Regions from separate parts of the Micromonospora sp. NBC_01638 genome, predicted to be linked through region 1. Evidence: riboswitches for the same ligand, from Rfam matches in the RefSeq annotation. Region 1 holds a riboswitch; each other region holds the start of a gene.
The links. Region 1 has a riboswitch for cobalamin ahead of metE (5-methyltetrahydropteroyltriglutamate--homocysteine S-methyltransferase). Riboswitches for the same ligand answer to the same signal wherever they lie in the genome.
Positions count from the first base shown of each region.

Region 2: another riboswitch for cobalamin. It lies ahead of OG811_RS24970 (ribonucleoside-diphosphate reductase subunit alpha); the one in region 1 lies ahead of metE (5-methyltetrahydropteroyltriglutamate--homocysteine S-methyltransferase).
Region 3: another riboswitch for cobalamin. It lies ahead of OG811_RS12395 (ABC transporter substrate-binding protein); the one in region 1 lies ahead of metE (5-methyltetrahydropteroyltriglutamate--homocysteine S-methyltransferase).

Region 1 covers NZ_CP109273.1:6,810,721-6,815,220, forward strand. Annotated here, with positions in the region: gene tsaD (tRNA (adenosine(37)-N6)-threonylcarbamoyltransferase complex transferase subunit TsaD) at 1-788, shown strand, start outside; gene OG811_RS31625 (ABC transporter permease) at 922-1,689, opposite strand; gene OG811_RS31630 (transposase) at 1,813-2,064, shown strand; gene OG811_RS31635 (hypothetical protein) at 2,031-2,363, opposite strand; cobalamin riboswitch at 2,550-2,767, shown strand; gene metE (5-methyltetrahydropteroyltriglutamate--homocysteine S-methyltransferase) at 2,884-4,500, shown strand, end outside.
Region 2 covers NZ_CP109273.1:5,363,891-5,368,390, reverse strand. Annotated here, with positions in the region: gene OG811_RS24975 (ribonucleotide-diphosphate reductase subunit beta) at 1-591, opposite strand, end outside; gene OG811_RS24970 (ribonucleoside-diphosphate reductase subunit alpha) at 630-2,948, opposite strand; cobalamin riboswitch at 3,142-3,360, opposite strand; gene OG811_RS24965 (enolase C-terminal domain-like protein) at 3,738-4,500, shown strand, end outside.
Region 3 covers NZ_CP109273.1:2,615,152-2,619,651, forward strand. Annotated here, with positions in the region: gene OG811_RS12390 (M14 family zinc carboxypeptidase) at 1-375, shown strand, start outside; cobalamin riboswitch at 517-652, shown strand; gene OG811_RS12395 (ABC transporter substrate-binding protein) at 738-1,667, shown strand; gene OG811_RS12400 (FecCD family ABC transporter permease) at 1,681-2,778, shown strand; gene OG811_RS12405 (ABC transporter ATP-binding protein) at 2,832-3,614, shown strand; gene OG811_RS12410 (VOC family protein) at 3,635-4,399, opposite strand; gene OG811_RS12415 (ABC transporter permease) at 4,495-4,500, opposite strand, start outside.

The DNA of each region.
Region 1 (4,500 bases):
TCGCCACCGCCGTCCAGGTCGGCCTCGCCGCCGGCAAGGCATACGCGCTGAGCCTCGGCGTCCCCCTCTACGGCGTGCACCACCTCGCTGGCCACGCCGCCGTCGACGTCCTCGAACACGGGCCGCTGCCGGCCCGATGCGTCGCCCTCATCGTCTCCGGCGGGCACACGAGCCTGCTGCTGATCGGCGACCTCGCCCGCGACCCCGTCGTGCACCTCGGCGACACCGTCGACGACGCCGCCGGTGAGGCATTCGACAAGGTCGCCCGCCTACTCGGCCTGCCCTACCCCGGCGGGCCGGTCATCGACCGGATCGCCCGCGACGGCGACCCGAACGCCATCAAGTTTCCCCGCCCGATGACCGGCCCGCAGGACCCGCCCTACCGGTTCTCGTTCTCCGGGCTCAAGACCGCCGTCGCCCGCTGGGTCGAACAACACAGTGACCGGCCACTGCCCGTCGCCGACGTCGCCGCGTCGTTCCAGGAGGCCGTCGCCGACACCCTCACCCGCAAGGCCCTCACCGCCTGCCGGGACCACCAGGCGGACACGCTGCTCCTCGTTGGCGGTGTCGCCGCCAACAGTCGGGTACGCGGCCTCGCCGAACAACGCTGCGCCGCCGCCGGCATCCACCTGCGGGTGCCGTCACCACGCCTGTGCACCGACAACGGCGCGATGATCGCCGCCGTCGGGGACCTGCTCGTCCGCGCCGACGTCTGCCCCAGCCGGCTCGACCTGGGCCCCGACCCGTCCGCCGTGCTGCGCGGCGCACTACTGCACGACCCCCGGTAGGCAGCGCCAGGGCGCAGCGCCAGCGATGACATGTTCACCGGCATGCCGGCCGTTGCGGCTGTTGCGCCGCGACAGCGCGCTGGCAATCATGGTTTGCTTCAGTGCCTTGCGACCGTAGCGGCATCGGACGATATCAACGGCTGAGCCCGGGGTTCAATCTGGCGGGATGGAGACGGCCACGGGCCACCAACTCGACGGTGAGGACGACGGCGACGGCCTCCACAGCGAGGAGCCCGACGAGAACGACCAACTGCGTCACTCCGGCGGCGAGCGGGCTCGCTCCACCCAGCAGCACCCCGACGAACGCGCCGGGCAGGGTCACCAGGCCCACCGTCCGGGTCTGGTCGAGTGCCGGGACCAACGCTTGTCCGGCCGCCGGACGGCACACCAACAGCACGGCATCACGAGGCAGCAAACCCAGGGCCAGGCCAGCCTCCACCTCGCCACGCCGGTTGGTCAGCTCGTCCACCGCCCGCCGCCCGGCCAACGAGGTCGCAGTCATCGCCCCGCCGATCAGAATCCCCGCGACCGGGATGATCGCGATGCCACGCATCGGCACCAAGCCCGCCAACAGCAGCCCCGCCACCACCGCCATGCTGCCCACCACGATCGGCACACCGGCCCACCACCCCCGGCTGCCGCCCGTGACACGCCGACCGGACGTGCCCGCAGCCACACCACACATCAGCAGGACAAACGCGGCCGTGGCCCACAGCGACACCACGATGCCCGCGATCAGCAACGACACGGCACCCAGTTGGATCGCAGCACGAACAGCAGCGACCAGCACCTGCCGACCGTGGCCCAGCTTCCCGAGGGTCACCACGATCGCCGCCACGAGGGCCAGCACGACCAGCGCAACGCCGAGCTTCGGACCGACCACGAGCATCGTCGAGGACATTCGATCATTGTCCGTCCAGCCCAGCCAGGGGCGCAGGGGCCGCCTCACTAAGGGGCAGGTCGCCAGGACCTGCTCAGCAAAGTCCGCCGCCTCGACCGGCGCATCACCGAGGCAACAACAACCCTGACCGCCGCCGTCACGGCCTCTGGCACCACCCTCACCGAGCTACGCGGCATCGGAAACGTGACCGCGGTGAAGAACCTGGCCCGCGCCGGCGTCGTCGGCAGATTCCGGTCGGAGTCCGCGATCGCCTCGTACTGCGGTGCCGCGCTGACAGACATCTCGCCGACCCGTCCGCCGTGCTGCGCGGCGCACTACTGCCTGGCCCCAGCGGCCCCCCGTCAGCCGCTCGGCGCGAGGGGCACGTTCGTGTAGATCGTGATGCCCTCGCCGGTTCCCAACCTCTGCCACCCGGCAGCGTCATAGAAGGCCGTCGTTCCGGGGATCGTCGGCACGGTCAGCAGCCACGCCGGACGGTCACCAACCAGAGTGTCGAGTAGCCGCCGACCGAGACCACCGCGGCGGGCATTCGGCGCGACAGCAAACTCGCCCACCTCGAAAGGGCCGGACAACCCGGTGATGGCACTGGACCCCAGAACCGAGCGCACCTGACCGTAGGAGCGGTCGCTGGGGAACGGGGTCGGAGTGGTGTAGCCCAACGCGAACCCAGTCACTACAACCCCGCGCAGGGCACTGTCGAAGGATGGCGCTTCGGCTCCGGGCAGGCGCCGTCCATCTCCCCGCCGTAGCGGGCCTCGGTCGGGAGTCCGGGCACCCGGACTCCCGACCGGTCCGGTGCTGGACGGACGACAGGAAAAGCTGCCGATGACTGCGGCCCGGGGAATCAGCTCGCAGGCCGTACGATGGTCGGCAGTGCTGGTTCGCCGCACCATCATGGTGTGGCGTCGTAAGAGGGAACCCGGTGCAAGACCGGGACTGCCCCGCAGCGGTGAGTGGGAACGACAGCCGTCATACGCACTGGACGCGTGAGCGTCTGGGAAGCGACGGCCAGTAGGAGATCGGTTCACGCCGGTCGCGCCCGCGAGTCCGAAGACCTGCCCGCACCGCGTACGCGTCCGCGTACGCCGCCACCGGCCTCTCGGGAGGGCCTGGGCGAGGCCCGGTCGTCAGCCGGTGCCCTGCCGTTCTTCCCGTGTGGTCGAGGGTCGACCTCGAGGGAAGGACACCCGTCTCGTGACCACACCGTTCGGGCTGAGCACCGTGCTCGGCTACCCCCGCATCGGTCCGCACCGGGAACTCAAGCACGCCGTCGAGTCCTACTGGGCGGGCCGGATCGATGCGACCGCTCTACAGGAGACCGCAGCCGGCCTGCGCGCAGAGGTGTGGCGCTCGCTGCGCGACGCCGGTCTGGACGCTGTTCCGTCGAACACGTTCTCGTTCTACGACCAGGTGCTCGACACCACGGTCCTGATCGACGCGATCCCGGACCGTTTCCGCCACCTCGGCCTCGGTGACCTGGACACCTACTTCGCCATGGCGCGCGGTACGGAGCGGGAACCGGCTCTGGAGCTGACTAAGTGGTTCGACACCAACTACCACTACCTGGTGCCGGAGATCGGCCCGGACACGGTGTTCACCGCCCGCCCCGAGAAGGCCGTGCGGGAGTACGCCGAAGCAAAGGCCCTCGGCGTCACCACGCGGCCGGTGCTGGTCGGGCCGGCGACCTACCTCCTGCTGTCAAAGGCCACCGGGAACACCCCGGAGGGGTTCCGGCCGTTTGACCGACTCGATGGCCTCGTCGCGGTCTATGCCGACATTCTCGGCACCCTGGCCGACGCCGGGGTCGCATGGGTCCAGCTCGACGAGCCCGCTTACACCGCCGACCGCACCTCGGACGAGATCGCCGCGCTGCGTGCCGCGTACCGTCAGCTCGGCAGCGTGGAACACCGGCCCCGGCTGTTCGTCGCGTCGTACTTCGGTGACCTCGGAGACGCGCTGCCGGCGCTGCTGGGCACTCCGGTCGAGGCGGTGGGCATCGACCTCGTCGCCGGGCCGGGCAACCTGAAGAGGCTCGCCGCCGCTGGGCCGCTGCGGAACAAGACGATCGTCGCGGGGCTGGTCGACGGGCGCAACATCTGGCGTACGGACCTGCGCGCCGCCACTGCGGCCGGTGCGGTACTGACCGGGCTGGCCGATCACGTCGCGGTGTCGACGTCGTGCTCGTTGCTGCACGTGCCGGTGGACCTGGCCGCCGAACCCGACCTCGACGTCGACCTGCGTGCCCGGCTGGCGTTCGCCCGGCAGAAGGTCGACGAGGTCGTGGCCCTCGGACGCGCCCTACGCGACGGCGTCGGCGTGCTTCCTCCTCCCCCACCCGCCGCACCGGCAGCCTGGCGAAACGACGCGGTCCGAGCCCGCCTCGACGCGCTGCGGCCCGAACACGTACGCCGGGGACCCTACGCAGAACGAGCCGCCAAGCAGCAGGCCCGACTGGACCTCCCACCGCTGCCCACCACCACCATCGGATCCTTCCCTCAGACCCCGGAACTGCGGCAGGCTCGCGCGGCGCACCGGGCCGGTCGGCTCGATGACATCGGCTACGCCGAGCGGATGCGCGCCGAGGTCGCCCACGTCATCGCCGTGCAGGAACGACTCGGGCTGGACGTGCTGGTGCACGGCGAGCCGGAACGCAACGACATGGTGCAGTACTTCGGCGAACAGCTCGACGGGTTCGCCGCCACGGCCAACGGCTGGGTGCAGTCGTACGGCTCCCGGTGCGTACGCCCACCCATCATCCACGGCGACGTCACCCGCACCGGGCCGATGACCGTCGCCTGGTCCACCTATGCG
Region 2 (4,500 bases), 1.4 Mb from region 1:
GGCCAGGCCGTGCAGCAGGCCACGGGAGCGCAGGAAGTAGACGTACGCGAAGGCGCCGTAGAAGAACAACCCCTCGATGCAGGCGGCGAAACAGATCAGGTTGAGCAGGAACGTACGTCGGTCCTCCCGGGACCGCAGCTCCCGCAGGTCGTTCAGGGAGTCGATCCAGCGGAAGCAGAACTCGGCCTTGCGACGGATCGAGGGGATGTTCTCGATGGCGGCGAAGGCGGCGAACCGCTCGGTCTCGTCGGGCACGTACGTGTCGAGCAGGTTCAGGTAGAACTGGACGTGCACGGCCTCCTCGAACAGCTGCCGGGACAGGTAGAGGCGGCCCTCGGGGCTGTTGACGTGCTGGTAGAGGTTGAGCACCAGGTTGTTGGCGACGATCGTGTCGCCGGTGGCGAAGAACGCCACCAGCCGGCTGACCAGGTGTCGCTCGGCCGGCGACAGCTTGTCGAGGTCGGCGAGGTCGGCGTGCAGGTCGACCTCCTCGACCGTCCAGGTGTTGCGGATGGCGTCACGGAACCGGTCGAAGAAGTGCGGGTAGCGCATTGGGCGGAGGGTGAGGTCCATTCCGGGGTCGAGCAGCATGTGCGTGGTCCTCCTGTCGGCGGTGGTGTCGGCGGCGCTCACTGGCAGGCCTCGCACGACTCGGGGTTCTCCAGGGAGCAGGCAAGGGCGTCGGCGTCGGTCGCCACCGGCGCGACAACCGTGACGGTGGCCTGCTGGATCCGGGTGGCGGGGCGCGAGCGCAGGTAGTAGGTGGTTTTCAGCCCGGCCTTCCAGGCGTACAGGTACATCGAGGAGAGCTTGCCGATGGTCGGTGCGGCCAGGAACAGGTTCAGCGACTGGGACTGGTCGATGAACGGGGCGCGGGCGGCGGCCAGGTCGATCAGCGCCCGCTGCGGCAGCTCCCACGCGGTGCGGAACAACTCCCGGACGCCGGCCGGCAGCTCCGCGATGTCCTGCACCGACCCCTCGGCCCGCTTGATCGCCGACCGGACCCGGTCGGTCCACAGACCACGGGCCTTCAGCTCGCGTACCAGAGCGGTGTTGACCTGGAGAAATTCCCCCGACAGGGTCTCACGCTTGAACAGGTTGGACACCTGCGGCTCGATGCACTCGTAGCACCCGGCGATCGAGGCGATGGTCGCGGTCGGTGCGACCGCCACCAACAGTGAGTTACGCAGCCCGTACGCCTCGACCTGCTCCCGCAGGGCGGCCCAGCGCGCGGTCTGCGTGCCCTCGACGCCCCACAGGTCGGGTTGCAACTGACCCCGCGCGGCCCGAGTCTGCCCGTACGCCGGGTGCGCGCCGAAGCGGCGCGCCAGGTCGGCGGAGGTCTCCAGCGCGGTCAGGTACAGCTCCTCGCTGATCTGGGTGGACAGCTTTCGCGCGGTCGGGGAGTCGAACGGCAGCCGCAGCGCGAAGAACACGTCCTGCAGGCCCATGAGCCCGAGCCCGACCGGCCGCCAGCGGGGGTTGCTCGCCGCCGCCTGCCGGGTCGGGTAGTAGTTGATGTCGATGACCCGGTCGAGGAAGGTCACCGCGGTACGGACCGTGGCGCGTAGCCGCTCCCAGTCGATGCCGCCGTCGCCGAGGTGGGCGGCGAGGTTCACCGAACCCAGGTTGCACACGGCGGTCTCGGCGTCGCTGGACACCTCGACGATCTCGGTGCAGAGGTTGGACAGGTGCACCACGTTGCCCGGTTCGGCGGTCTGGTTGCACAGGCGGTTGGCGGCGTCCTTGAAGGTCATCCACCCGTTGCCGGTCTGGGCGAGGGTCCGCATCATCTTTCCGTACAACTCCCGCGCCGGGACCTGCCGCACGTAGCGGCCCTGCGTCTCGGCCTCCCGGTACGCGGCGTCGAACCGCTCCCCCCAGAGGTCGGGCAGCTCGGGCACCTCGTGCGGGTCGAACAGCGACCACATCTCGTCGGCCTCGACCCGGCGCATGAACTCGTCCGGGACCCAGTTGGCCAGGTTCAGGTTGTGGGTACGCCGGGCGTCCTCGCCGGTGTTGTCCCGCAGCTGGAGGAACTCCTCGATGTCCGGGTGCCACGGCTCCAGGTAGACGCACGCCGCGCCCTTGCGTCGGCCGCCCTGGTTGACCGCGGCGACGCTCGCGTCCAGCGTGCGCAGCCACGGCACGATCCCGTTGGACTGCCCGTTGGTGCCGCGGATCAGCGCGCCCCGGGACCGGACCCGGGAGTACGCGATGCCGATGCCGCCGGCGAACTTGGACAGGTTGGCGACCTGGGCGTACCGCTGGTAGATCGAGTCCAACTCGTCGAGCGGGGAGTCGACCAGGTAGCAGGAGGACATCTGGGTGTGCCGGGTCCCGGAGTTGAACAGCGTCGGTGAGCTGGGCAGGTAGGCCAGGCTGGACATCAGTCGGTAGAAGTCGGCCGCCTCGTCCGGCGTACGGGACAGCCCGCAGGCCACCCGCAACAGCCAGTACTGCGGGGTCTCCAGCACCAGCCGGCTGGTGGGGTGGCGCAGCAGGTACCGGTCGTACACGGTGCGCAGGCCGAAGTACTCGAACCTCCGGTCGCCGTCCGGATCGATGGCGTCGTCGAGCATCGTGGCGTGTGCGGCGACGAACGCGGCGGTGTCGTTACCGATCAGGCCCTCGGCGTGGCCGACCCGGATCGCCGCGCTGAACGAGGTGACGCCCTGCCGACGCACCTCCTTGTCGACGTAGCCGGCCAACAGCCGGGCGGCGAGGCGCGAGTACTGCGGTTCCTCACCAATCATCTCGGCCGCCGTCTGGATGGACAGCCGATCCAGCTCGGCCGTCGTCGCGCCGTCGTACAGGCCGCTGATCGTGCGGGTGGCGACGCGCATCGGGTCGACGTCGGTGAGGTCGTCAGCCCACCGCTCGACCGCCCGGACGATCTTGTTCACGTCCACGGATTCGGTGGCGCCGTCGCGCTTGCGGACCTGCATCGGCGTGCGCCGCAGGGTCGCGTCGCTGCTGGCCGGGACTACCTCGGTGACTGTCACCACTCACTCCTCGCGAGTTCGAGACCTGATGGCCCTCGGACGCGAGAAGACAGACACCGGCGGACACACGCCAGCGAGGCGTGGGTCAGGTGGCGTCAGCCGTCCCACGCGGCCTCGGACCGCCGCCCACCCGGGTGCGGGTGTGCGGCGCGCTGGCAGGTCTTCGGACTCGCGGACACGACCGGGCTCGCCGGTCTCCTACTGGCCGTCGCTTCCCAGGCCGATTGGTGGCCCAGTGCTGATGACGGCGGTCGTTCCCACTCACCGCTGCGGGACAGTCCCGGATTTTCACCGGGTTCCCTCTTGCCTCGACCACATCGGATGACGCGGCCGAACCAGCTGCGCTCGACACCATATATAGGGACGCAGCCGTTGTCACACACCACATGTCGGTCTTCGGCGTGTCGGCGGCCGGTCTGGTGATGACCGTCACCAGACTCGTCCAGCCGACCCGGGCGGCTGCGACAAAGATTCGATCTATCAGGTCAATGGATGCATCGAACGTCGAGCACACTCCGCCGGCAAACGGTGCCCAGGAGCGAACATCCAATCTTCACGGTGTCCACTTCGCTCGCCGTGCCAGAGTGCGCGGGTCCCCCAGCCGAGCAGGAGGTCGAAAACATTAGATGTATACGGCCCGAGGGTGATCAACCTCGTTGACGCACCGAATCGACCCTCCGTATACTTTTCGTGATCATCTGATCTTTGGGCCTAGAGCCGGGCGAGGAGCGCATGCCGCAGATCACTGCCGTCACCGTCGAGGACGTCCGCTTCCCCACCTCCCTGACCGCCGACGGGTCTGACGCCATGAACAAGGACGGCGACTACTCGGCGGCCTACGTCGTGCTGCACACCGACGGCGTCGACAGCGCGGGTGCGCCGCTCGCGGGTCACGGCCTCACCTTCACCATCGGTCGGGGCAACGACATCGTCGTCGCGGCGGCGGTCCACCAGGCACAGCGCCTCGTGGGCCTGGATGTGGCGACGATGGCAGCCGACATGGGGGCGGTCTACCGCCTGCTCACCTCCGACTCACAGCTGCGGTGGCTCGGGCCCGAGAAGGGCGTCGTCCACCTGTCGCTGGCGGCCGTGCTGAACGCCTCGTGGGACATGGTCGCCCGGGTTGCCGACAAGCCGCTCTGGCGGCTGCTCGTCGACATGTCCCCCGAGCAGCTCGTCGACATCGCGGACCTGCGCTACCTGTCCGACGCGCTGACCCGGGACGAGGCTCTGGCCATCCTGCGCGCCAAGCAGAGCACGCGGGCCGACCGTCTCGCCGAACTCGACCGGACCGGCTACCCCGCCTACACCACCTCGGCCGGCTGGCTGGGCTACGGCGACGACAAGCTGCGCAGGCTGTGCCAGGAGGCGGTGGACACCGGCTACGGCTACGTCAAGCTCAAGGTGGGCGCCAGTCTCGACGACGACATCCGCCGATGCACGATCGCCCGGGAGATCCTCGGCCCGCACCGCAAGCTGATGATCGACGCCAACC
Region 3 (4,500 bases), 2.7 Mb from region 1:
GTCACCGGCGGGCTCGCCGGTTCGGCGGCTGGTGACTACGACGTCGATGGCGGCGTGACCAGCGCCCGGTCCCCGGCGGTGACCCTGCCGTCGTCCGGCACGCTGACCCTCTCCCTGGCCTGGTACCTGGCGCACGGCTCGAACGCCTCGTCGGCGGACTACCTGCGGGTGAGCGTGGTGCACAACGGCGGCACCACAGCGCTGCTCACCCAGGCCGGCGCGGCGACCAACCGCAACGGCAGCTGGGCGGTGGCGAACCTCAACCTCACCCCGTACGCCGGCCAGTCGGTACGCATCCTCGTCGAGGCGGCGGACGCCTCCGGAGCCAGCCTGGTGGAGGCGGCTGTGGACAACGTCACCATCACCTCCTCCTGATCGGGTGGGGCCCCGTCCCACCCCCCGACAGGGCCCCACCCCCCTCCCACCCCCTCCCGCCCCCTCTCCCCGCGCTGATCTAGGGCATATTGTCGTGATCTGAGATCAACTCACGCCGATATGCCCTAGATCAACAGGCTGGTCTCAGCGATGCGCTACCGTCTTAGCGACCAGTCCGCAGCGAAGCCGGTGCGAAACCCGGCGCTGTCCCGCAACTGTGATGCCCCACCGACGGTGGGGACGAGCCAGGTCGCCTGCGGATCGGTCGCGAAACGCGCTCTCGAGGAAGGGCGCCTCGTGGGCGGGCGTACGAAAGTCCCTGTCGGCGAAGCACCACACTCCTCGACCGACAGGAGGCCCCCATGTTCAGACGTACACCTCGGCTCTTCGCCGCAACCCTCGCGGTCGCCGCGCTCGTCCTCGGCGCCTGCGCCGAGAAGGCCGACGACCAGCCGAGCGCGGGCACCGCAGCCGCCGCCTACCCGGTGACGGTCGGTGCGCTCACCCTCGACAAGCGCCCCGAGAAGATCGTCTCGCTGGCGCCCACCGCCACCGAGATCCTCTTCGCGATCGGTGCCGGCCCGCAGGTGAGCGCCGTCGACGACCAGTCCAACTACCCGGCCGACGCGCCCAAGACCGACCTCTCCGGTTTCCAACCGAACGCCGAGGCGATCGCCGGCAAAAACCCCGACCTGGTGGTGCTCTCCGACGATCGGAACAAAATCGTCGAGCAGCTCGGCAAGCTGAAGATCCCGGTCTACCTGACCCCGGCGGCGACCACCCTGGACGACTCGTATCGGCAGATCACCGAGCTGGGCACGCTGACCGGGCACGCCGACCAGGCCACCGACGTCGCCACCCGGATGAAGGACGACATCGCCAAGCTGGTCAAGGACCTGCCGCAGCGCACCGAGAAGCTCACGTACTTCCACGAGCTGGGTCCGGAGCTGTACAGCGCCACCAGCAAGACCTTCATCGGCTCGCTCTACAGCCAGGCCGGTCTGACCAACATCGCCGACCCCGCTGACGCGGACGGCAAGAACGCTGGCTACCCGCAGCTGTCCCAGGAGTTCATCGTCAACGCCGACCCGGACTTCGTCTTCCTGGCCGACTCCAAGTGCTGCCAGCAGAACGCCGACTCGGTCAAGGCGCGCAGCGGCTGGGCCGGGCTCACCGCGGTGAAGAACAACCAGGTCGTCACGCTGGACGACGACATCGCCTCCCGCTGGGGTCCGCGGGTCGTGGACCTGCTCCGGGTCATCATCGACGCGGTAGCCAAGGTGCCCGCGTGACCGTCTTCCCTCGGTGACCGGGTCACTGTCCGTGGCCCGGTCCGCCGGGCCACAGTCGGTGGCCCGGCCTGCCGGGGTACGCCTGGGCTGGCTGGTCGCCGGGGTGTTCGCGGTGCTCGTCGCGCTCGTCGCCGGGGTGTCGCTCGGCCCGGTGAGCCTGCCACCGGGCAGCGTCGCCGCCGAGCTGCTCAACCTGATTCCGGGGTTGCACCTCGACAGCGGGCTGTCCGAGCGGGAGATCGCGATCGTCACCGAGCTGCGCCTGCCCCGGGTGGTGCTGGGTCTGCTCGTCGGCGGCCTGCTCGCCCTCGCCGGCGGCTGCTACCAGGGCGTGTTCCGCAACCCGCTGGCCGACCCGTACCTGCTCGGTGTGGCCGCCGGCGCGGGCCTCGCGGTGACCGCGGTGATCGCCCTCGGCGGCGCCGGCCGGCAGGGCGCGATCTCCGGGCTGCCGATGACCATCCCGCTGGCCGCGTTCGCCGGTTCGCTGCTCGCCGTGACGATGACCTATGTGCTCGGCGCGGCCGGCGGGCGGAGCGGCTCACCGGCGATGCTGATCCTGGCCGGGGTGGCGGTCTCCGCGTTCCTCTCCGCCGGGCAGACGTACCTGCTGCAACGACACTCCGACAGCATCCAGCCGGTCTACTCCTGGCTGCTCGGCCGGCTGGCCACCGCCGGCTGGCACGACGTGCTGCTGGTGCTGCCGTACGCCGCGTTGACCACCGTGGTGGTGCTGCTGCACCGCCGCGAGCTGGACGTCCTCGCGGTCGGCGACGACGAGGCGAGGAGCCTGGGCCTGCACCCGCAGCGCACCCGCTACCTGCTGATCGCCGCCGCTTCCCTGGGCACCGCGGCGGCGGTCTCCGCGACCGGCCTGATCGGCTTTGTCGGCATCATCGTGCCGCACACCGTCCGGCTGCTCGCGGGGTCGAGTTACCGGGTGATCCTGCCGTTGTCGCTGCTGTTCGGCGGCGCGTTCCTGGCGCTGACCGACGTGGTGGCCCGCACGGCCGCCGCCCCGGCTGAGGTGCCGATCGGAGTGGTGACCGCCCTACTGGGCGGCCCGTTCTTCGTCCTCGTGCTGCGGACCGCCCGGCGGGTGCTCACGTGAGCCCCGAGACTGCCGCTGGTCCGTCCGCTGTCGGCCGGTTTGTCGACGGCGGCGTGCCGGCGGTCGAGGTGCGGGGGCTGCACGTCAGCCTGGACGGCACGCCGATCCTCACCGGCGTCGACCTCACTGTCGCCGCCGGCGAGTGGGTCACCGTGATCGGCCCGAACGGCGCCGGCAAGTCGACCCTGTTGCGCGCCGTCGGCGGCCTGCTGCCCGCGCCGGGGGCGATCACCCTGTTCGGTACGCCGAGCGCCGCGCTGCGCCGCCGGGACCGCGCCCGGGTGGTGGCCACGGTGGCACAGTCCCCGGTGGTGCCGCCCGGCATGTCGGTGCTGGACTACGTGCTGCTCGGCCGCACCCCGTACATCTCGACGTTGGGCCGGGAGTCGACCGCCGACGTCGATGCCGTGCACGAGGTGCTCGACCTGTTGGACCTGAGTGGCTTCCATCGCCGCGAGCTGGCCACCCTCTCCGGCGGCGAACGGCAGCGGGTGTTCCTCGCCCGGGCACTCGCCCAGGGGGCGACGCTGCTGCTGCTCGACGAGCCCACCAGCGCACTTGACATCGGCCACCAGCAGGAGGTGCTGGAGCTCGTCGACCAGTTGCGCCGCGAGCACCGCCTGACCGTCCTCGCCACGATGCACGACCTCTCCCTGGCCGGCGAGTACGCCGACCGGATGGTGATGCTCGCCGACGGTCAGGTGGTGGCCGCCGGGACTCCACACGAGGTGCTGACCGAACACCTGCTCGCCACCCACTACCGGGCCAGCGTCCGGGTCGTCCCCGGCGCCCACGGCCCCCTGGTGGTCCCCGTCCGCCCCAACCCCCACCGCTGACGCCCGAGGTGCCGGGCAGGTCAGGGGCCAAGGTCGATGACGGAGAAGAGGGCGCCCTGGGGGTCGCGTAGGGCTGCGAACCGGCCCGCCGGGATGTCACGGGGCGGGACCAGGATCGTCCCGCCCAACTCGGCGGCGCGGGCCGCTGCGGCGTCCGCGTCGGCCACCGCGAAGTACACCGTCCAGTACGCGGGCAGGTCGGCCGGGAAGTCGTCGGCCAGCGGCGGCATCATGCCGGCGACGATCTGCGTCCCGAGCCGCCACCCGGTGTAGGTCATCCCGCCGACCGGCTGGTCGTCCGGCTGCCAGCCGAACACCAGCTCGTAGAAGACCTTCGCGCCCTCGGGGTCGGGGGTGACCAGCTCGTTCCAGCTCATCGCGCCCGGCACGTTGAACACTTCGGCGCCGGTCATCGCCAGCGGCTGCCAGACGCTGAACGTGGCGCCGGCCGGGTCGGCGAAGACCGCCATCCAGCCCCGGTCGAACACCTCGAACGGCGGCACGACGACCTGCCCGCCGGCCCGTTCGACCCGGCCGGCGACAAGTTGCGCGTCGTCGGTGGCGAGGTAGGTCGACCAGATCGGCACCTGGTCGGGGATTGCTGGCGGCCCGGCCCCGGCCACTGGCTTGCCGCCGAGCAGAAAGACGGTGTAACCGCCCGCCTCGGGCTCGGGTGTCACCCGGCCGGTCCAACCGAACAGCTCCGGGTAGAAGCGCCGCGCGTCGGTCAGGTCCGGGGTGGCCAGGTCGGCCCAGCAGGGGGTACCCGGCGGGACGGTGCTCACGTCAAGACCCCTCTCGGCCCGGGTGGCCACGGCGGCCCCCCTGCCGGAATCCTGGCACCGTCCCGCTGCGGCTCGGGGTGGAAACGAACGAATCGTCAGCT